3 regions of the Pseudoalteromonas sp. OFAV1 genome follow, and region 1 is predicted to be linked to each of the others. Evidence: predicted binding sites of a transcription regulator. Region 1 holds the regulator's gene; each other region holds the start of a gene.
The links. The regulator MetJ, encoded in region 1, represses methionine synthesis genes. The targets are predictions, from matches to a motif close to TAGACGTCTAGACGTCTA.

Region 1 (5,630 bases):
AGCTTTACTAAAGTATCGGTTGTTTTACCCGATGCCGACACAACAACGCAATCGCCCTGCTCCGTATTCGCTAAAACAATGTTAGCCACCGCATGATAGCGTTCTGCCGAGCTTAAGCTTGAGCCACCAAATTTATGAACAATATTTACCATTTTTCTACCACAATGCCGTATGTGCTGGCGTTAACTTAAATGACGCGTTTTGTTGTGTATTTTGCTGTGTTTGCTTAACTTCAGCTTTTGTAACTTGCTGGCCTTGACCTGGTTTTACTAAATTAAAAACACGGTCTAAATCGGCAATAAGGTCTTTTACGTCTTCAATGCCTACAGAAATACGAATAAGGGTATCACCGACACCAGCTTCAAGACGGGCTTTAGGCTCCATACCTGCGTGTGTCATCGTTGCAGGGTGACAAATCAAGCTTTCTACCCCACCTAGTGACTCAGCAAGGCTAAAATCTTTAAGGCTGGTTAAAAACGCTGCTGCATCGTTAATGTCGCCTTTAATATCAAAGCTCACCATACCACCAAAACCGCGTTGCTGTGCTTTAGCAAGCTCATGCTGTGGGTGTGATGCAAGGCCTGGGTAATAAACTTGGCTTACATAAGGTGAGTTTTCTAAATACTCAGCAATTGCAAAGGCATTTTCTTGGTGCTGCTTCAAACGTACATTTAAAGTACGTAAACCACGAAGTGTTAAGTAGCTATCAAATGGTGCACCAGTAATACCAATGTTATTCGCCCACCAAGCAAGCTTATCGCCTAGCTCTTGCGTTGCAGCAATCACTGCACCGCCCACTACATCAGAGTGACCATTAATATATTTAGTGGTTGAGTGCACAACAATATCAACACCAAACTCAATGGGGTTTTGTAATGCAGGTGATAAGAAGGTGTTATCAGCCGCAACCAAAGCACCACACTGCTTAGCAATACTAGTAATTGCTTTAATATCTGTTAAACGCAAGATTGGGTTACTTGGCGTTTCAATCCAAATCAACTTAGGTTTAATCGCTAAAATTTCTTGGAGATTTTCAGTTTTAGTTAAATCCAAAACTTTTAGTTTTAACAGGCCACGTTTTTCAAGCGAGGTGAATAAACGGTAACTACCGCCATAACAGTCATGTGGGATCACTAACGTATCGTCACTGTTTAACAGCTGAGTTGCTAAATGCACTGCAGACATACCTGTTGCAGTAATAATGCCTCTTGCACCCCCTTCAAGCTCAGCTAAAGTTTCAGCTAAGATATCGCGATTCGGATTACCACTGCGGCCATAGTCATACTGGCGTTTAGTATCAAAGTCAGCAAATGAATAGGTGGTTGATAAGTATAGAGGTGGCACAACCGCACCATGATGCTTATCGGCTTCGATGCCGTGACGAACCGCTATCGTCGCTTTATTTTTTTCACTCATTTCATCACCTATTCATAAATTGGATGTTTAGACGTCTAAAAGGTTAGATGATCGACTATGAGAAGTCAAAGTATTTATAGCTCACAATAGAAGTTTATACATTTACACTACTAGATGGCTAAATAACTAGTATTTGACTATCTTTTTTAAAGAGATAGAATTTCCGCATCTTGCGCGATGAGAAATACTAATTACCTTTACGAAGTGTTCTATTTTGAATTGGTATCTCGCGTAAATAACTGACAACCGAGGCAACGAAATAACTTATGGCTAAATGGAACGGTGAATACATTCACCCATATGCAGAACACGGTAAAAAATCAGAACAAGTAAAAAAGATTACCGTATCGATCCCACTTAATGTATTAAAAGTATTAACTGATGAGCGTACACGTCGTCAGATCAATAACTTACGTCATGCGACGAATAGTGAGTTATTGTGTGAAGCTTTCCTACATGCTTTTACAGGCCAACCATTACCAAATGACGATGACCTTCGTAAAGACAACCCTGAAAAGGTGCCAGAAGAAGTTAAAAAGATTATGCAAGAAATGGGGTTAGATATCCCTGTTCTTGATTCAGAGTAAGTATTTCGGCCATCGGATCACCGCCGATAGCCACAGGCATAAAAAAACTCAGCTTAGGCTGAGTTTTTTTATTAGCGTTAATTAAGTTTAACGCATGTAATCTTCTGGCATCTCAATTTGCGCAACCCCTGACTCTACTGCCGCCTCAGCAACAGCACGAGCAATACGTGGTAATAAACGCGGGTCCATTGGCTTAGGAATGATGTACTCGGCACCAAACTCTAGTGACTCAACGCCAGCCGCTTTTAATACTTCGCTTGGTACAGGCTCTTTTGCAATGCTTCGAATAGCATGCACAGCTGCAATTTTCATTTCATCATTAATAGCCGTTGCTCGCACATCTAGCGCACCACGGAAAATAAACGGGAAACAAAGCACGTTATTCACTTGGTTAGGGAAGTCTGAACGACCCGTTGCCATAATTAAATCGTTACGTGCACTGTGTGCAACTTCCGGAGCAATCTCAGGATCTGGGTTTGAACACGCAAACACCACTGGCTTATCTGCCATCAGTTTAAGATCATCGGCAGTTAATAGATTAGGACCAGATACACCTACAAACACATCAGCATCAGCAATAACGTCTTGTAATGTACGCTTATCAGTATTGTTAGCAAATAATTGCTTATACTCATTTAAGTCATCACGACGAGTGTGGATCACACCTTTACGGTCAAGCATATAGATGTGCTCACGCAGTGCGCCACATTTTATTAATAGCTCCATACAAGCAACTGCAGCTGCACCGGCACCTAAACATACGATAATTGCATCTTCGATGTCTTTACCTTGTACTTCAAGGGCATTAAGCATACCAGCAGCGGTAACAATAGCAGTGCCATGTTGGTCATCGTGGAAAACTGGAATATCGCAACGCTCGATAAGCGCTTTTTCGATTTCAAAACACTCTGGCGCTTTAATATCTTCTAGATTGATACCACCAAACGTATCAGCGATGTTAGCAACCGTATTAATGAAGTCTTCTGTTGTGCGATGTTTTACTTCAATATCAATTGAATCAAGGCCAGCAAAACGTTTGAATAGTAACGCTTTACCTTCCATTACAGGTTTTGATGCAAGCGGGCCCAAGTTACCTAATCCTAGAATTGCGGTACCGTTTGAAATAACCGCAACCATGTTACCTTTACCTGTGTACTTATAGGCATTTGCTGGATCAGCAGCAATTTCGCGGACCGGTTCAGCCACACCTGGGCTATAAGCTAAAGCGAGATCGTTAACCGTTTCGGCTGGCTTAGTTAGTTCAACACTAATTTTACCTGGAACGGGGTGAGCGTGGTAATGTAATGCTTTTTCACGAAAATCTGACATAACGCGATAGTATCCTGCAAAAAGTTAAAAAGTGAGAGAGCTTGCATCTGTACGATACCTGTAATGTATAAAAATTCCAAGTATTATCAGGTCTATCCTGTTATAAGCTATATCGCTTAATTTTAAAGGATTTCCCAACAATTTCTGTGCATAGTTGCGATTAATCAAACATAAAAATCAACCTATTTATGGCCTTTTAAGCGCGTGATTTTGTATTTTATATGCACGAACACTGCAAATAGCCGAAATTAGCCTAAAACAGCCATTTCAACGAAGTTCACAGCATTTACTCACGAAATTATTTAAATTTATTATTTTTAATAACTTTTAGATACCAATACGCTTAATTAAGTAGTCTATTTTGAGGCAATGAAACCTTGTTGATAGCAAGGCAAAAATTTCGTTATTTAGTTGTGTTCTAAATCAGAAATTTTTAACGCAGGTAGCGACAGGTTTAATCCCTCAAAATGATTAAGTATTATTGCGGATTGGTATACTCATTTATACAAAAAAGAATATAGCCAAGGGGTGGCACTTTGTCTCTACAATTAACGACATAATGGGCATAACAGCCAGAAATAGTTATGCAAAGGAAATGAGTGAAGATGATAAGTAAGTGTCAGCGTTAATAACGAATTTTGTGAATTTTAGCCATAAAAAAAGCACCCTAAGGTGCTTCTTTTAACTAAACAGCAGAAATTACTTCTTGCTGCTAAGTGCACCGAAGCGCTTGTTGAAACGATCAACACGGCCGCCAGTGTCTAAAATCTTTTGCTTACCAGTGTAAAACGGGTGACACTCAGAACATACGTCTAAGTGGATGTCTTTACAAAGAGTTGAGCTAGTTTCGAATTTGTTACCACATGAACAAGTTGCAGTGATAGCTTCGTACTTAGGGTGAATACCTTCTTTCATAGGGAACCTCTAGTTAAGGCCGTATCGCTCTCCAAACCCGAAGTCTGGCACCATACGCAGTTAATACAATTAATAGGCCGCGTATTTTATAGCTCAAGTGACCTTGCGACAAGCTTTAAATACATATTTCGCTAAAAAAATAATCAAGTGGCTTGTTGTTCAGTATTTGTTGGTAGGTTTTTAACCGTAATTTTAGTACATTATCTTTCCGTCTTTGTTTCAGTAGAGTTGTTATGCACTTTGTAGAAGTTGCCATAAAAGTCCCTTTACAGCGTACCTTCGATTATAAAGTTGAACAGCTGCTGCACAGCCCTGAGTTAAAGCCAGGCATGCGCGTTCGCGTGCCATTTGGTAGTCAAAAAAAGGTTGCAGTGGTGTTGGCTCTAAAAACATCAACCGATGTTCCCGCTGACAAAATAAAGCCGATTATAGACGTAATAGACGACACGCCAGTTTTATCTGAGCAACATTTAGCGCTTCTGAAATTCACTGCACGCTACTACTGTTATCCATTGGGTGAAACCATTCATACGGCACTTCCGGCTGCATTAAGACAAGGCGAATGCCCTGATAAAACCAGCATTAACATGGTTGAGCTGACCGAAAAAGGTGCAAAGCTGCCGTCGCTAAAAGCAAAAACCCAGTTAAGTTTATTAAAGCAGCTAGCCGAATCGGGCAAATCATCGGTTACAGAATTAAAAGCACTCGGATTTACAAAAAAAACCATCGATAGCCTGCTCGACAAACAACTGATCACTCAGTTTATCGAACATGATAACCAGTGGCAGCAACGCCCGCCGACGGTAGGTAGCAAACCTGTACTTAATAAAGAACAAGCTGTGGCGTGTACCAGCATTAATCAAGCTAACGGCTTTACCAGCTTTTTACTTGAAGGGGTTACCGGAAGTGGTAAAACCGAAGTGTATTTGCAATGCCTAGAAGAAGTACTTAAAAAGGGCCAACAAGCCCTAGTATTAGTGCCTGAAATTGGCTTAACACCACAAACGGTTAATCGTTTTCGTCGCCGCTTTCCTGATACACCGATTATGCTCTGGCACTCCGCACTGACAGATAACGAACGCTTACAGACCTGGCGTTTCTGTGAAAAAGGCAGCTGCGCCATAGTGATCGGCACACGTTCGAGTATTTTCTTACCTTTTTTATCACTTGGCATGATCATCGTTGATGAAGAGCACGACAGCTCGTTTAAGCAACAAGATACATTGCGCTATCATGCTAGAGACCTAGCCGCTTATAGAGCATACCAGCATAATATTGTGCTCGTTCTAGGTAGTGCCACGCCGGCACTTGAGACCTTACATAAAGCAATTAATAACAAATATCAGCTGTTGAGCCTCACTGAGCGCGCCCAAACCAGCACCG
Region 2 (5,630 bases), on a different contig from region 1:
ACGAAGCGGACGTAACCATACTTGGAAAATTTGCTCTGAACGACCTAAATTAGCATCAGGTTTTGTTTGGAACATACCACGCGGGAAGTACTCAATATACGCGTAGTCACCATAGTTCATACCACGTGTTTGACGAATGCGCTGATACAAGAAGCTGTTTGAGCTGCGGTGTTCGCCAAAGTAAGAGCGAACTAACCAAAGCGCTGTCCAGTCATCGCTGCTACGAATAGTATCGATTGGGAAACCAAATGATACAGCGGTAGATTGCGCTGATTTTTCAACAATAGTCGCATGATGACCTTTTAGCGCTGGTGCATCTGGGATCATTAAGCGGCTTTCTTTACCTTGTGGAAGCGATGTTAAATCTTTCATCATTGCTGATTTAACTTCACTTGGAATAGCACCAATTAAACCAACCGTTAATTTTGATTGAGTAAACTGCTTAGCATAAAACGCTTTCACATCGTCAAGTGTCAACGCTTCAAGGTCTGATAAATCACCATAGTTATAGCTTTCGTATGGGTGACCTTTATAAAGCTGATGATAAAGCACTTCTTTACCTAACTCTTCGTCATTTGATGCTTTAAGGCCTGCTTTAATGCTATCGATAAGCTCTTTTTTCAGACGCTTGAAATCATCTTCTCTAAAGCCAGGGTTTAACAACTGGTCGCTAACAAGTGCATACCACTTCGCTGCATTGTCTTTGTGCACACGGCCACGTATTGAAATCATTTCTTTATCGATTTGATAGCCAAAGCTTCCCGCCAATGGGTATAAGGCTTTTTGAATATCTTTATAGCTCATAGTTTCTGAGCCACCTTGCGCTATCATCGCAGCAGTGAGTGCAGCTAAACCTTTTTTACCTTGTGGATCAGCCGCTGCACCGGTATTAAATAACCAGTTAACATCAACTAAAGGTGAGCTATTTGTTTTATCAAGTACTTTAAAGTGACGTTCTGTTGGGGCTTGTTCAATACTTGCAACCAGCGCGTTTAAATCAACCTCTTGTTCAAAACCAGCCACTTTATCAAGCGCCGACATTGTCACAGTAGTGCGGCTTGAATCAACAAAATACTTGTTTGCTACCGCTTTGATATCTTCAGGAGTGATGCTATCAGCAGTTGCGTACAGTTGGTTAATAACCTCAGGGTCGCGCTCAAAATGCATGTAGCTTGCAAGCGTTGACGCAATTGACTGCGATGAATCAAGACCATTAATAAAGCTGTATTTAAGGTTTGATTTTAAATCCGCTAACTTTTGTGCATCAACTAACTCAGTACGTGCTTGTGCATAAGTACGGTTAATCGCATCACGGGCTTTAGCAAGGTCCGCTTCGTTTTCGACTTTTACAAACACATGTAATAAACCCGGATCTTTAGTATCTGGGTTATAGGTAAACATTTGGCTAGCAATTTGTTTATCAACAACTAGCTCTTGATAAAGTGCCGAGTTGTTAGAGAAATAAAGCTGCGAGATTAAATCAAGGGCTGCACGGTCTTTTTGGGTTGGATCCCATGCCGTGCCTTTGTAAGACACAAGCAACCAGTGACCTGGTAAACCATCATTTTTTTCATGTACATATTTTGCAGCTTGTTGTTTTGGCTCAACAGGAATTTCTGCTTGGTAATCGCCCTTTTTCCAGTTACCCCAATGCTTTTTCACCATTGCCATGGTTTCTTGTGGATCAACATCACCAACAATGACTAAAGATACATACTCTGGTTTATAAAATTTAGCGAAAAACTCTTTACCATATGCCATTTGATCAGGCATAGCTTCAATGTCTTCAAAAAAGCCCATCGTGGTATGCTTATACGTGTGCTTTTCGAATGCTTCGTTACGAACAGCAGAAAGTAACTTGCGAATTGGGCTGGCATTATTCTTTAGATACTCACCTTTAACAGTAAGCGCTTCAGTGCGGAACTGTTCTTCACTGTATGTGAGGTTTTGGAAAATATCGGCTTCGATTTCGAGTACTTTGTCTAAGTGCTCTTTTGAAAAGTTTAAGTGATAGTTAGTGTAATCGTTGGTCGTGTACGCGCGATTATCAACACCTGAATTCTTTAAAATATCTGAATACACATCTTGCGGGAATTTTTCAGAGCCTTTAAACATCATATGCTCAAAGAAGTGTGCAAAACCGGTTTTACCTGCTTCAACTTCGTTACGTGAACCTACCGATACCGGAATTTGCAGTGAAACTACATCTGGGTAATCGGTTTTTACCACCATCACGCGAAGGCCATTATCAAGCTCTTCTAAAAGGTAGTCTTGGCTGAATACACGACTATCGTCTTGGCTTGCTAGCTGCTCAATTTCGACTTCTTTAACCATAGTTGACTGTGAATTACTCGCGCAGCCACTTAGTGCTAGCGTTACAGCAACACTGGTTGCTAGTAATCTAAATTTCATAATGTTCCCTTGTTAGTTATTTTTTTCATGATCATTGCTGATTGATTATGCATCAAAGTGCCAGAAAATATGAGAGCCAGTGCAATAATTTATGTAAACAGGTGTGTCAATTTAGCGAAACGCTCGGCTTTCAATATGAGTAAAATTCATAGTCATTGAAAAACTTTCATGAAAAAAATCTATCTAGACGTCTAAATGGCTGCTATATTGTTTGTCATAGACATGAGCACGAGCTGGAATGAGGATTATGGCTTTGTCACTACAAGAGAAAATTGAAGACACCAATCAAGGCGTCTACCTAATTGGTACTACACCGCCAAAATCAGGCACAGATAAAGCCACATTAGAAACTATTGCGCAAAAGCTTCTTGGTCGTTTACACGAAATTGAATACGATGGTGTAATCATTTATGACATTCAAGATGAAAGCAGCCGTACAGCGATTCCGCGCCCTTTCCCATTCAAAGAGACTGTCGACCCGCGTGAGTATTCTAAGTTATTACGTAACTTATCTCAGCAAGATGTTATCACCTATAAAAGTGTTGCCCAGCGTGGCGAAGCTGAATTTACCGAATGGCTAAACGAAACTCGTAATGAGTTTGAGTTAAAAAACTTAGTGCTAGTCGGTAGTCCATCATCTGATGGTGATATCAAATTAAGCCTACCTGATGCATACAAAACCTTAGCAGAGCAAAATAGTGATGTATTTTTAGGTGGTGTTACGATTGCTGAGCGCCATGCGAGCAAGCGAAATGAACATGAAAGACTACTTAAAAAAACACAGCAAGGCTGTCAATTTTTTATTTCGCAAGCCGTCTATAATGCCCAAGCGACAATAGACTTGATCACCAGTTATGCTCGCAGCTGTAAAGCACAAGGCACAACACCAAAACGCATTATTTTAACGTTTACCCCTTGTGGTGGTGAAAAAACTTTAGAGTTTATGGAATGGTTGGGTATTTCTGTACCTGAGGCAACTAAGTACCGTATGCTCGATGCTGCAAATACTTTAAGCGAATCAGTGCGTATCTGCCGTGAAAATCTCGACTTAATTTTACAAAGCTGCGCACATTTAGATGTACCGCTAGGTTTAAATATTGAGAGCTTAACTAACCGTAAAGAAGAAATTGATGCATCAATCAATCTTTACCGTTTACTAAAAGCAATCATGGAATTAAACCTAGCTGAGAAGCAAATAGCTTAGCGTGCCGCCTTCGAGGCTTGCTTTTTCTCATACATATCTTCATCTGCCCGCTTTAATAGCTCAGCAAAATTTTCTTTTGGCTGAGCTATTACCCCTGAGCCAATACTTAAACTCGTGACAGGAATGCCCCGCTTTTCTAAATTTATCTGAAAAGCGGTATTAAGCTTATCAGCGATACTGTCTATGCAATCACCGGGCTGAACTTGCAATAAGGCAATAAACTCATCGCCCCCTAGGCGGCCGATAATATCGGTTTCACGTAGGCATTCTTTCATGGTGTCGGCTAAACAAATCAGTGCGAGATCGCCCACTTCATGGTCATACGTATCATTGAGTGGTTTAAAGCTATTTATATCGATAAATAAACAACTAATATCAAAACCAAGACGTTTCGATATATTTAATTTATGTTGGCAAAGCAGGTCTATTGCACGGCGGTTATAAATATTGGTCAGTGAATCGAGCATGGCAATTTCACGCATCTGTGTGAAGTTGTCTAAAAGCGCAAGGTCATCTTCGACCATATCGCGAAGCTGTTCTATCAATTCTAAAAAGCTCTGTTGATAATGGGTTTGTTTAAAATCCATTACGCAAAAAGTACCAAACGGGTCACCACTTGGCCAGCTAATAGGCACTCCAAGATAAGACTCAAAGCCATCTTTTACCAGCGGGCTGTCATCCCATTGACTATCTTGACTGGCATGATCAACATAGAGCGGTGCCATATCACGCAGTACTTTTTTACAGAAAATATTATCGTCAGCACTTAACTCGGCCCCCGCCTCATAGGGGTTTTCTTGCTGCTCACTGGAGACGATAATGCGATAAACATTATCAGTTTTGTGGACTATAAAGCCCGCGGGTGCAGAAAACAGCTCAGTCATGAGATCTATTGTTTTCTGCCACTTTGCTAAGGAGAATTGCTTATCAGCGCGGCGAAACGTCCATTTATTCTCTTCTAACATACTAAACTCTCATCTTTAGCCAGAGGATAGTATAAATATACGCCAAATTTAGGAACGTCTCCTACTTTTTTGCCCTAAAATACGTTTTTTATCGCGGGAACGTCGTGCTTTATTTGTATTTTTACGAACCTGTTTTGGCTCTTTTGTTAAGTCCGGCTCATAACCTGGTAACCACTGCGGCGTGAGCCTTGTGTCGAGCAATATATCTATTTCGTCCAGTAACCACTGCTCATCTATGCTAACTAATGACATCGCAACGCCTTTTTCGCCCGCACGCCCTGTGCGACCAATGCGATGTACGTAATCCTCAGCCACATAAGGCAGCTCATAGTTAATCACATATTTTAGTGAAGCAATATCAAGACCACGCGCCGCAACATCCGTTGCTACCAGCACCCTTGTTGCACCTGATTTAAAGTTTTGTAGTGCTTTATCACGCGCTCCTTGGCTTTTATCGCCATGGATAGACTCTGTTTTTAAGCCATCTTTACACATTTCTTTAGCGAGCAAATCAGCTGTTTGTTTAGTGCGAGTGAAGATCAGTACTTGCTGCCAATTTTTCATGCCAATCATATGAGAAACTAACTCTCGCTTACGATCTTCATCAACTGCATAAACTAGCTGCTCAATTTCAACCGCGGCTGAGTTACGCTTATTCACTTCAACTAATTTAGGATCATTCAATAACTGCTTACTGAGTTTAAAAACACTGTCATCAAATGTGGCTGAAAAAAGTAAGGTTTGGCGCTCTTTTGGCACATGACGCAAGATGCGTTTAATCTCATCAATAAAACCCATATCAAGCATGCGATCAGCTTCATCAAATACCAAGGTGCTAATATTTGAGAGTTTAATACTGCCTTTGATCAGGTGATCAAGTAAGCGTCCCGGCGTTGCAACTACAACCTGCGCCCCTTTAATGGCTTTAATTTGCGGACCAATACTAGCTCCGCCATAAGCAAGCGCGGCTTTGATATCAGTGTGCGCAGCGTAGCGCTCTACGCTTGCAAAAACTTGCTGGGCAAGTTCGCGGGTTGGCGTAAGAATAA
Region 3 (5,630 bases), on a different contig from region 1:
TACTTTCTCTGCTTGCGCCATACCTGAGTATTTTGGTGCAAGTTCAACAAGTCGCTCACCAGCACCTGGGTCGGTATTGAGGATCACATCTTCTACAGCTTTTCGCAGCTCTTCGGGGATATCGTCGTAAACCGCTAATTGACCAGCATTTACAATGCCCATATCCATACCCGCTTTAATCGCGTGGTATAAAAACACTGAGTGAATAGCTTCACGCACTGGGTTGTTGCCGCGGAACGAAAACGACACATTCGATACACCACCCGACACTTTACAATGCGGTAAGCCTTGCTTGATTCGACGTGTACCTTCGATAAACTCAACAGCGTAGTTATCGTGCTCTTCAATGCCCGTTGCAACAGCAAAAATGTTCGGGTCAAAAATAATGTCTTCTGGTGGAAAGCCAATATCATCAACGAGTATTTTGTAGCTTCGCTGACAAATCTCGAACTTACGATCAGCAGTTTCAGCTTGCCCTTTTTCATCAAACGCCATTACAACCGCAGCAGCGCCAAAGCGCTTAATTAGTTTAGCTTGGCGGATGAATGGCTCTTCACCTTCTTTTAGTGAAATTGAGTTAACAATGGCTTTGCCTTGAATACACTTTAAGCCAGCTTCAATCACATCCCATTTCGATGAGTCGACCATGATAGGTACTTTTGAGATATCAGGCTCTGAGGCAATTAAGTTTAAAAACTTTACCATCGCCGCTTTTGAGTCCAACATGGCTTCATCCATATTGATATCAATCACTTGCGCGCCATTTTCTACTTGTTCACGGGCAACATCGAGAGCGGTCTCGTAATCTTCTTCCATGATCAAGCGCTTAAACTTAGCCGAGCCAGTTACATTGGTACGCTCACCGACGTTAGTAAATACAGCAATTTGGTCAGTCATGTCGGTTTCCTAGTTTAAGTTGCACGCTTCAAGGCCCGATAAGCGCATACGCACTTCAAGCTTAGGCAGTTGGCGAGGCTTAACACCACTCAGGCCTTTCGCAAACGCCTTAATATGAGCCGGTGTGGTGCCACAACAACCACCTACAATGTTAATAAAGCCAGATTTGCCCCAATCGATAATTTCTTTAGCCATTTCAGGGGCTTCTAAATCATATTCACCAAATTCGTTCGGTAAACCTGCATTTGGATGCACCGAGGTAAAGGTTTCACAAACACGCGATAACTCTTCAACATACTGGCGCAGTAAGTCTGGGCCAAGGGCGCAGTTGAGGCCAATTGAGAGCGGTTTAATATGGCGAATAGAGTTATAAAATGCTTCGGTGGTTTGTCCTGATAAAGTACGACCAGAGGCATCGGTAATGGTGCCTGAGATCATCACAGGCAAACTACGACCAGCTTGCTCGAAAGCTTCTTCTACGGCAAACGAAGCGGCTTTTGCATTAAGCGTATCAAAGATGGTTTCAATCAAAATAAGGTCTGCGCCACCTTCCATCAGTGCCAGTGTCGACTCAACATACGCAGCCACCAGCTTATCAAAATTGATATTGCGATAACCTGGGTCATTTACATCTGGTGAAATAGAGCAGGTTTTTGACGTTGGCCCAAGCACACCCGCTACATAACGCGGTTTACTTGGATCTTTTGCTTCAAACTCATCACACACGCCGCGCGCAAGTTTCGCTGACTCGAGGTTGATTTCGCGACTAAGACTCGCCATATCGTAATCTTCCATCGAAATAGTCGTGGCATTAAAGGTATTGGTTTCGATGATATCGGCACCGGCTTCTAAGTAAGCACGGTGAATATCAGCAATGATCTTTGGCTGAGTCAGACTTAATAAGTCATTATTGCCTTTAATAAGTACATGCCAGTCTTTAAAGCGCTCACCGCGATAGTCTTGCTCTTCTAATTTATGTTCTTGGATCATGGTGCCCATCGCGCCATCGAGGATTAAAATTCGCTGTTTCAGCGCCTCGGTCAATTGTTCGCGTTTATTCACTGCATTACTCGGCATAGTTGTTAGTCCTTACGTCTTGGCTAACTAAGTTAATATCATACGGTGTAGTTTGGTACACATAATAGTTTAACCAATTCGAAAACAATAAAAAGGCATGACTTTGCCATGTTTTCGATGGTTCGTTATCAGGGTTATCATCTGGGAAATAATTTTCTGGTTTAGGTGCGTCTGCAGACTTCTCGCTATCACGCAGGTACTCTTCTTTTAAGGTATGCGCATCGTACTCTGGATGACCTGTAATATACACTTGGCTGCCAGACTTATTCTTAATTAAATAGGCACCAACTCGCTCAGAACCAGCTAACACCACCAAATCATCACAGGCAGTGATCTTATCAATATCAATATGACCATAGCGAGAGTGTGGCACTAAAAAGGTATCATCAAAGCCACGGGTGAGTGCTGCGTGGTCAAAATAGCTTTTGTGGGTAAATACACCACTTAACTTATTTGGTTTAAGTTCACGCTTAAGACCATAGTGGTGATAAAGCCCCGCATGGGCCGCCCAACACGAAAACAGCGTAGAGGTAACATGCTGCTCAGCCCAGTCTAAAATCACTTTAAGTTCATCCCAATAGACAACATCGTCATACTCTAAATGTGCAAGCGGCGCACCCGTGATGATCATGGCATCGTAGTTATTGTCTTTTACCTCAGAAAAATAACGATAAAACGTATCTAAGTGCTGCTCAGAGTTACTACTGCTGCGGTGGGTATCTAAGCGCAACAGCTCAACATTAACTTGTAGCGGTGAGTTAGCTAGTAAGCGAATAAACTGCACCTCGGTTTCTACTTTGTTTGGCATTAAGTTTAAGATGGCCAAACGCATTGGGCGAATCTCTTGCGTTTTCGCACGGCTTTTTGGCATTACAAACACGTTTTCCTGACGTAACTTTGCAATAGCTGGCAATTCATCTTTTACTGTAATGGGCATAGCGGGCTCCGAGCATACATATTAGAGTGCTAATTATGAACGGATAGTTAGAAATTTCAACCTCTAGATGTTTAGATGTCCAAATGAAGTGATATTTCTGAGTGGTCATTAATTAAAATGTATGACTCTTTGAGTAAATAACACCTTGATATTAAGCCTATCATAAACGCTGAATTCTGTATTTTGAGGTAGTTTGGGTATACAATACTTGCTGTTAATTTTTATTATAAATTGAAGGCTTCTTTCATGGTGTTACCAGACAAGTTTATATTCTCGATGAGTCGAGTATCTAAGGTTGTGCCACCTAAGCGCACTATCTTAAAAGATATTTCTTTACACTTTTTCCCAGGCGCAAAAATTGGTGTGCTAGGTCTAAACGGTGCAGGTAAATCGACGTTACTGCGCATTATGGCCGGTGTTGACCAAGACTTTGAAGGTGAAGCTCGCCCTCAACCAGGCACTAAAATCGGTTACTTACCGCAAGAACCGCAGCTAGACGAGAACAAAACAGTTCGCGAAACAGTAGAAGAAGCGGTAAGCGAAGTTAAAAATGCATTAAATCGCCTAGATGAAGTATACAACGAGTATGCAATGGACGGTGCAGACTTCGATGCGCTTGCTAAAGAGCAAGGTGAGCTTGAAGCTATCATCCAAGCACACGATGGTCACAATATTGATAACGTGTTAGAGCGTGCAGCTGATGCATTACGCCTACCACCTTGGGATGCAAAAATTGAACACCTTTCGGGTGGTGAGCGTCGCCGAGTTGCGATCTGCCGTTTACTACTTGAAAAACCAGATATGCTTATTCTTGACGAACCGACTAACCACTTAGACGCTGAGTCAGTTGCTTGGTTAGAACGCTTCTTACACGACTACGAAGGTACTGTGGTTGCTGTAACCCACGACCGTTACTTCTTAGATAACGTAGCAGGTTGGATTTTAGAGCTTGACCGTGGTGAAGGTATTCCTTGGGAAGGTAACTATTCATCGTGGCTTGAGCAAAAAGATTTACGTTTACAACAAGAACAGAAATCTGAAAAAGCACGTCAAAAATCAATCGCACAAGAACTTGAATGGGTTCGTTCAAACCCGAAAGGCCGTCAAGCTAAGTCTAAAGCACGTATGGCACAGTTCTCAGAGCTTCAACAAAATGATTACCAAAAGCGTAACGAAACGAATGAGCTATTCATTCCACCGGGTCCACGCTTAGGTGACCAAGTTATCGAAGTGAAAGGCCTGAAGAAGAGCTTTGGCGACCGCGTATTAATTGATGACTTAAACTTTGCAATGCCTAAAGGCGCTATCGTAGGTATTATCGGTGCCAATGGTGCAGGTAAATCAACGCTATTCAAAATGCTAAGCGGTGAAGAAAAGCCTGATAGCGGTGAGATCATTGTTGGTGAAACAGTAGAGCTTGCAACTGTTGATCAGTTCCGTGGCAACATGGACGAGAGCAACACTGTTTTCCAAGAAATCTCAAACGGCCAAGACGTTTTGAAAATTGGTAACTTTGAATTCCCAAGCCGTGCCTATGTTGGCCGCTTTAACTTCAAAGGTAACGACCAACAAAAATTCGTTAAAGATCTATCAGGTGGTGAGCGCAACCGTTTACACCTAGCTAAGCTGTTAAAAGCTGGTGGTAACGTATTACTTCTGGATGAGCCAACCAATGACCTAGACGTTGAAACACTACGTGCACTTGAGAACGCTATTTTAGAGTTCCCTGGCTGTGTAATGTGTATCTCGCATGACCGTTGGTTCCTTGACCGTATTGCTACACATATTCTTGATTACCGTGACGAAGGCCAAATTAACTTCTTCGATGGTAACTACACAGAATACGAAGAGTGGTTGAAGAAAACCTTAGGCGCCGAAGCAGCACAACCTAAGCGTATTAAATACAAAAAAATTGGCTAATTAGCTGATATTAAAAAGCCCCTATTAAGGGGCTTTTCTATAACTATTAACTTTCATCAGTAATTATCAGCTGTTTTCTCTCATTCATTTCATATTGAACTATACTGTTTAGGCTAAAAAGTATGGAGAATAGAGACATGAATGAACGCAGAGAGTTTTCTAGGGTGCTATTTTCTTGCCCAGCTGTCCTTCATATAGAAGGTAACGACTATCACTGTCAGTTACTTGATTTATCATTACAAGGTGCACTTATCACTAAAAGTGATTCATTTTTAATACCTATACATTCTAAAGCCGATTTAATTTTCACCCTACCCGAATCAAGTATTGAGATAAAAATGCAAGTTGAACTGTGTCATGTTGAACATCAGCATGCTGGGCTTCGCTGCGAACATATTGATATAGATAGTATTAGCCACCTTAAGCGACTCATTGAGCTAAACCTAGGTGATGAAGCTCTATTGCATCGAGAACTAGCGCATTTAATTCACGCTCCAGAGTAAACATCTGCTCAGAAATTCGCTATGCTGTAGCAAATTCAGCTATTCAATGAGCTATGCAGTTAAATCCCCATTTACCTTTGGTTTATCATCCTAATTATTCGTTTAGCTTCGATCCAAACCACCGCTTTGTAATGAGTAAGTTTGCTTATTTATATGAGCATGTACAAAACCTTGGATTAATAAATGACAACCTAACTCAGCCGATGCTTGGCACGCCTGAGCCCCTTGAGTTAGTACATTGTGAAAACTACATCCACGACCTTTGGCATAATCGTTTAGATGAAAAAGCGATGCGT

Region 2: L1267_RS14755 (methylenetetrahydrofolate reductase) is a predicted target of MetJ. The motif match lies at 2,597-2,614, and genes of this name have one in related genera.
Region 3: metA (homoserine O-acetyltransferase MetA) is a predicted target of MetJ. The motif match lies at 2,976-2,993, and genes of this name have one in related genera.

Annotation. Positions count from the first base shown of each region.
Region 1 is NZ_JAKGBG010000005.1:19,414-25,043, reverse strand. Features, by position in the region: gene metL (bifunctional aspartate kinase/homoserine dehydrogenase II) at 1-152, opposite strand, end outside; gene metB (cystathionine gamma-synthase) at 157-1,416, opposite strand; gene metJ (met regulon transcriptional regulator MetJ) at 1,683-2,003, shown strand; gene L1267_RS04280 (malic enzyme-like NAD(P)-binding protein) at 2,091-3,332, opposite strand; gene rpmE (50S ribosomal protein L31) at 4,032-4,247, opposite strand; gene priA (primosomal protein N') at 4,481-5,630, shown strand, end outside.
Region 2 is NZ_JAKGBG010000027.1:15,272-20,901, reverse strand. Features, by position in the region: gene L1267_RS14760 (M16 family metallopeptidase) at 1-2,412, opposite strand, end outside; gene L1267_RS14755 (methylenetetrahydrofolate reductase) at 2,660-3,616, shown strand; gene L1267_RS14750 (sensor domain-containing diguanylate cyclase) at 3,613-4,581, opposite strand; gene L1267_RS14745 (DEAD/DEAH box helicase) at 4,630-5,630, opposite strand, start outside.
Region 3 is NZ_JAKGBG010000010.1:7,200-12,829, reverse strand. Features, by position in the region: gene metH (methionine synthase) at 1-897, opposite strand, end outside; gene L1267_RS07745 (homocysteine S-methyltransferase family protein) at 907-1,974, opposite strand; gene metA (homoserine O-acetyltransferase MetA) at 1,964-2,911, opposite strand; gene ettA (energy-dependent translational throttle protein EttA) at 3,158-4,831, shown strand; gene L1267_RS07730 (PilZ domain-containing protein) at 4,969-5,334, shown strand; gene L1267_RS07725 (histone deacetylase family protein) at 5,388-5,630, shown strand, end outside.